2 linked regions of the Rhodopirellula baltica SH 1 genome follow. The protein of the gene in region 1 binds, or shares a complex with, the protein of each later gene. Links are inferred from orthologs where the notes say so. Each region holds a gene or a part of one and is shown on either strand. Other genes may lie near its edges. The genes, in order: accB and accD.

Region 1 (3,093 bases):
GCCACCTTGCTGTCCGATCGTCGCTACGAAACACAAATTGCCGAAGAATGCCCGGCTCTAGAAAGTGCCATTCGGCCACCCAGCCAAACTTTGGTGGCGCTGCTGGCCGAGTATTTGGCTGATTCGTCGTTGAAAACGATCGGATTCGAAGCCGACCACGTGCAAGTTTCCACGATGCATCAGTGGAAAGAACAAATCGAATCCGTGGAATGGACACAGACGTCCGGTTTGGTCGAAACGCTGCGTTCCATCAAAGACGCCGACGAATTGGCGACCATTCGGCGAGCGATTTCGATTGCCGAGCGAAGTTTTCTCAGCGTCACCAACAAACTGACCCCGCGGATGACCGAACTGCAAATCGCTCACGAATTGGAAGCGACCATGCGAAGCCTGGGGGCGTCCGGCGTTGCTTTTGATGTGATCGCAGGTGCCGAGCCCAGCGGTGCCCTGCCCCACTACCACCCTCGCAACATTGCCTTGGCGGATTGCCGGACTCTGCTCATCGATTGGGGGGCCCGTGTCGACGGGTATTGCAGCGATTTGACTCGAACGCTGCACAAAGCGGACGTGCGTTCAGCGACCGCCGATCGATTTGAAGCCGCCTACCAGGCGGTTCTGGAATCTCAAGAAGCCGCGATTTCAGCCATTCGAGATGGCGTGGAAGCCATCGAAGTCGACCGAGCCGCTCGCCAAGTCCTTCAGAATGCCGGCCTGGGCGACGCCTTCAAACACGGGCTTGGACACAGTTTTGGCTTGGAAATTCACGAGGATCCACGCATGGGACCGATGTCCACCGATGTGCTCCGCGAAGGGATGGTCCTCACCGTGGAACCCGGGGTGTATTTCGAGGGGGAATTTGGAATTCGCATCGAAGATGACATCCTCGTGACAGCTGATGGATTTGAACGACTGAGCACCCTTCCGAAGGGTCTCGATGATTGTCGCCTTGTTGTGTAAAACGTTGCGAACTTACTCTTCAATCAGAAAAGGTTGATCGGGTCCGTTCTGGATTCGAAAAACATTGGACTTTGCAGGTATCGGACTTCGTATGAAATCGGAAACACCCGACGGCGGGGATGTGTTTGACATCGATCGGATTCGCCAGATCGTCGAGTTGATGGAACAACACGAACTGAACGAAGTGGACCTGCAGCAGGGCGAAGATCGCATCAAACTGACGCGTGGTGGAACGGCTCCGGCCATGATTCCCGCTCCCGTTGCGGCACCTCCTGTCGCGGCCGCTCCCGCTGCACCTTCCGCCGCTCCGGCGGCGTCCGGCGGCGATGCTCCCGCTGACACGGCGGGTACCATCACAATCAATTCGCCGATGGTGGGCACGTTCTATTCCAAGGCCAACCCAGAATCACCGCCGTTTGTTCAGGTTGGTGATGTCGTTGGCGAAGACACCGTGGTGTGCATTGTCGAAGCCATGAAAGTCTTCAACGAGATTCCCGCCGAGTGCCGTGGAAAGATCGTTGAAGTGCTCGTTGGCGATCAACAAGCCGTCGATTTCGGCAAACCTTTGTTCCGCGTCCAGGTGGACGGCTGATCCATGTTCGAACGTATTTTGATCGCCAACCGAGGCGAGATTGCGCTGCGTGTGATTCGCGCCTGCCGTGAAATGGGCATCGAGTCGGTCGCCGTCTACAGCGAAGCCGACAAAGATTCCATGCACGTCAAACTGGCGGACCATGCCTACTGCGTCGGAACCAATCGCAGTGCGGACAGCTATCTGAAAATCGATCGCATCATCGCCACGGCAGAAGTTGCCGGCGTCGATGCCATCCACCCCGGATACGGCTTCCTGGCGGAAAACGCTCAATTCAACGAGCAATGCCGAAGCAGCGGGTTTGAGTTCATCGGGCCGTCGCCAACAGCGATGGACAAATTGGGCGACAAAAACACCGCTCGTTCCATGGCCATCGCTCAAAACGTCCCGGTCGTTCCCGGCAGTGACGGATTGATTGCGGACTTCGATCGAGCCATCGACACAGCCAAAGAAATTGGCTTTCCCGTTTTGATCAAAGCCACCGCCGGTGGTGGCGGCAAAGGCATGCGGGTCGCCGAGACCGAGGATGTCCTCAAGAGCCAACTCGAAGCAGCTCGCAACGAAGCCATCGCGGCCTTCGGCAACGGCGGCGTGTACCTGGAAAAATTCATCCAGCAACCTCGTCACATCGAAGTGCAAGTCATTGCGGACACGCACGGCAATGTCTGCCACCTTTTTGAACGCGATTGCAGCGTCCAACGACGTCACCAAAAACTCGTCGAAGAAGCCCCCAGCCCGGACTTGCCCGCCGATCGTCGTGAAGCAATCTGCGACGCCGCCGTGCGAATGATCGCCGGTGCCGACTACTCCGGTGCGGGCACGGTCGAGTTCATCGTCGACAAGGACTACAACTTCTACTTCATCGAAGTCAACGCTCGGATCCAAGTCGAACATCCAGTCTCCGAAATGGTGGCCGGAGTCGACTTGATCCAAGAACAAATTCGAGTTGCCGCGGGATTGCCACTGTCGTTCCGTCAAGACGAATTGACATGCACCGGTCACGCGATCGAATGTCGACTCAACGCCGAAGATCCCACCAAGAACTTCCAACCGTGTCCCGGCAAAATTGAATCGATGTTTGTGCCCGGCGGCATGGGCGTTCGCTTTGATTCACACGTGAAGTCCGGCTACGTGGTTCCTCCGTACTACGATTCGATGATCGGCAAACTGATCGTCCATCGTCCCACGCGAGAACAAGCCATCGCGACGATGCTACGAGCCTTGAAAGAACTGCAGATCGAAGGGATCACCACAACGGTCGGATTCCATAACTGGATCCTGCAGAACGAAGCGTTTGTGAACGGCACCGTCGACACCAAGTTCGTCGACCGGAACTACAAAGGCCAAACGTCTTAGTGTTGCGTCACTGCTAGGAAATGTGGTCCTGGCCGTAGCGGAAGTCGCCAAGACTTTCGGCAATTTAAGATGCAGATCGAAACTCTTGACGAGTTCCGCTACCCAAAACGTCGATTCATGTGGCATAGGCTTCCAGCCTGTGTTTCCCTGCATCACAACAGACTGGAAGCCTATGTCACTCTGTATTC
Region 2 (3,139 bases), 2.4 Mb from region 1 along the record:
AGGCAGCTTCTCGGCCGCATCGGCGGGCTCCACGTTGCCACCTCTTCGGACGGTGGCTTCGACTCCGTCAAAGCCCGCTTTTGCAAGTGCCGCGGCCATCTCATCAAACGACATCGAGTTGAGTGGTTTGGTGAAAACGCAGATTGGCCAACGGCTCTCGGTTTTAGTTTCAGCCGCGAAAAGACTGCGAGTCGACAGCGAAGCAAGTGATGCGGCGGCGAGAGAGCCCGCAAGAAAATCGCGGCGGTGGGGCATGATGGGTTCCGTGAGAACGGTGAGATGTGGGGTGGGATGCGAGAGCCGGGAAAGCCTGGCGGCAATCGATGGCTGAACCCAGTTTAACCGAACCGTTCACAACCGTTTTTGATGCGAATGGCTGGGCACAGTTCGTCAGCGGAGATTTGGTCGCAACTTGGCGGCTGAACAGGTCGCCGCTGGCTAGCTGACGAAAGCGGATTCGAGTCCGCGAGTTTGTGAGAGAAACTCTTTGATCGACGACAAACGGTCGTCCACGTTGGGCTCGATCATTCGCATGATCACGCGAGCCACCTTGGGGTGGATGTCATCGCGGCGTTCGAGGATTGGCGTCGCGGTTTCGGTATCGTGTTGCAGTGCGGCACGACCGCTGACAATTTCGCCTTGCCATGGGTGTTGGAATGTCAGCAGGCAGTAAAACGTCACGCCGAGCGAGAACACATCGACGCGTTTGTCGGTCGCTCGGCGGCGCACGATTTCGGGGCACATGTAGAGCGGTGTCCCGGTGCGGTTTCCCGGAGCCATGAACGGCGGTGTCGCCGGCACGGTCAAGCCAAAGTCGATCAGTCGCACGCCGGAGACGGTTTCTTCGCCGTCTTTGGGGGGAGTGCAAATGAAGTTGCGAGGGCAGACGTCGCGGTGGATGAAGCCCTGCTCGTGAACGTACGCGAGTGACTCGGCCATCTCTCGCATCAGCAGCATTTCTTTGCCGTCGATGACTTCGCGTTTCTTTCGGACAATGACGTCTTGGATGCCGACGCCGGCGATGTATTCCATCACCAAGATACGTTGGTTCTTTGCGGTGATTCCATGTTCGAATGTTTTGACGATCAGCGGATGCTTCATCTGCATCGCGATTTCGCCTTCGGAAGGTTTGTTCAAACCTTTGAAGCGGCTTTCGAACAGTTCGTACTTTTCAGGGTCGAGGATTTTGACCCCGACGTTCTCTTTGCGTTCCAGGTCGTAAGCAACGAAGAAGTTGCTCATCGTTCCCGTCGCCGCAGTGCGTGAACGCTCGAATCGTTTTTCAACGTCAATTCTCTTCAGCGAACCACCGCCGCCTTTTGAGAACGCGCCTTTGATCGAATCAAGCAGCCCCATCGGTTACTTCCCGCAATAGTCGATGGCGGTCGCGATTTCCGTCTTCAACGATTTTCGATGGACAATGCGATCGATGTAGCCATGTTCCAGCAAAAATTCGCTGGTTTGGAATCCTTCGGGGAGTTCAATTCCGATGGTCGCTTTGATCGTTCGCGGTCCGGCGAACCCGATCAACGCTTTGGGTTCAGCGAAGACCAAGTCACCGAGGGAAGCGAAGCTGGCAGCGACGCCGCCCATGGTTGGGTTGGTTAGCACGCTGATGAACAAACCGCCCGCGGCGTGGTATCTCGAAAGGGCGGCTGAGACCTTGGCCATTTGCATCAACGACAGGATGCCTTCGTGCATGCGTGCTCCACCACCGGAGGCGCTGATGATGATCAGTGCCAGGTTTTGTTCGGTGGCACGTTCAATCAATCGCGTCAGGCGTTCGCCGACGACCGATCCCATGCTGCCCATGATGAACGCACTGTCGGTCACTGCGAAAGCAACTCGCCGAGCGCGGATCATGCCGGTGCCGGTCAGGACCGCGTCGGTCAGTCCGGTGCGTTTTTGCTCGCCAACCAGACGTTCGGCATAGGAACGACGATCACGAAATTCCAACGGGTCGGTCGGCCGAAGGTGTTCGTTCATCGGTTCGAATGTGCCATCATCGAGCACTTGCGCGACGCGTTCCCACGCGCTCACATAAAAGTGATGATCGCACTGTGGGCAAACGTTCAGACGCTGCTGAACTTCTTTGTAGAACAGCGAGGCGCCGCACGAGTCGCACTTCCGCCACACGCCCTCGGGCACACCTCGTTTCCGATTCCCGGCCGTGTTTGGCGCGGGGCGGTTGGGTGCGTTGGGGGTTGGTGCTGCGTCGGTTGCGGTCGACGTCGATGATGGGGTCGGTTGCCCGTTTTTTTCCACTGCGGGGTTTTCCACTGCGGTATCCATTTCCACTTTCAGGATCAGTCCAAGAGCATGTCGTCCACGGTCATTCCACCGGGGATCATTGGCAGCACGTGTTCTTGGTAGGGCACTTCGACGTCCAGCAAGAAGGGGCCTTTGTGATCGATCATTTCTTGCAAGGCACCTTCGAGGTCCGCTTTCTTTTTGACCGTGGCGGCACCGCATCCGTAGCCCTTGGCGATTTGCACAAAGTTCGGGTAACGGTCGCTGGCGTATTCGAAGCGATCCGCGGTGCTCTTGCCCTTGGCTTCATCGTGATCGATGGGGCCGAGGTAAGTGTGAGCGCGGTTGCGATCCATGAATCGGTCTTCCCACTGAACCACCATTCCCAGGTGTTGATTGTTCAGCAACAAGACTTTCACGGGGAGCTTTTCGCAGAAGCACGTTGCGAGTTCTTGGATGTTCATTTGGAAGCTGCCGTCGCCATCGATGTCGATGACCAGAGCATCCGGGTGAGCTGCTTGCACGCCCATGGCGGCTGGCAATCCGAATCCCATCGTGCCCAGTCCGGAGCTGCTCATCCAAGTCCGAGGGTTGCGGAACTTGAAGAACTGTGCGGCCCACATTTGGTGTTGGCCCACACCGACGCTGACGTAGGTCTCACGATCGGCGGTGATTTTGCTGAGCGTCGCGATCGCGTGCTGTTGCAAAATGCCGTCGAACGAGTTGTCGTACTTCAGCGGGTATTTGGCTTTCAGGTCGGTGCAGGTTTTCTGCCAAGCTTCGATTTCGGGAGGCTGAACGATTTTGTTCAGCTGGACGAGCACATCCTTCACGTCGCCGCGAACTGGGATGTGGGCTTGTTTGTTCTTGTTCAGTTCTGACGAATCGA

Evidence for each region.
Region 2: the proteins of accB (region 1) and accD are in contact, whole or in part, in a solved structure (PDB 8UXZ), measured with the Escherichia coli proteins. The link is inferred for Rhodopirellula baltica SH 1 from one-to-one orthologs.

What each region holds. Positions count from the first base shown.
Region 1 is NC_005027.1:4,560,315-4,563,407, forward strand. What follows is about bases 35-2,798. They hold accB (acetyl-CoA carboxylase biotin carboxyl carrier protein), read left to right. Parts: upstream 35-1,048; coding sequence 1,049-1,549; downstream 1,550-2,798. Other genes in these bases: RB_RS17465 (aminopeptidase P family protein), read left to right, coding at 35-957; accC (acetyl-CoA carboxylase biotin carboxylase subunit), read left to right, coding at 1,553-2,798. Also shown: more of RB_RS17465, read left to right, coding at 1-34; more of accC, read left to right, coding at 2,799-2,905. UniProt on the Escherichia coli protein: This protein is a component of the acetyl coenzyme A carboxylase complex; first, biotin carboxylase catalyzes the carboxylation of the carrier protein and then the transcarboxylase transfers the carboxyl group to form malonyl-CoA.
Region 2 is NC_005027.1:6,946,774-6,949,912, forward strand. The notes cover bases 330-3,139. They hold accD (acetyl-CoA carboxylase, carboxyltransferase subunit beta), read right to left. Parts: upstream 2,299-3,139; coding sequence 1,360-2,298; downstream 330-1,359. Other genes in these bases: RB_RS26845 (serine/threonine protein kinase), read right to left, coding at 439-1,356; ilvB (biosynthetic-type acetolactate synthase large subunit), read right to left, coding at 2,307-3,139. In the rest of the region: RB_RS26840 (sugar phosphate isomerase/epimerase family protein), read right to left, coding at 1-255.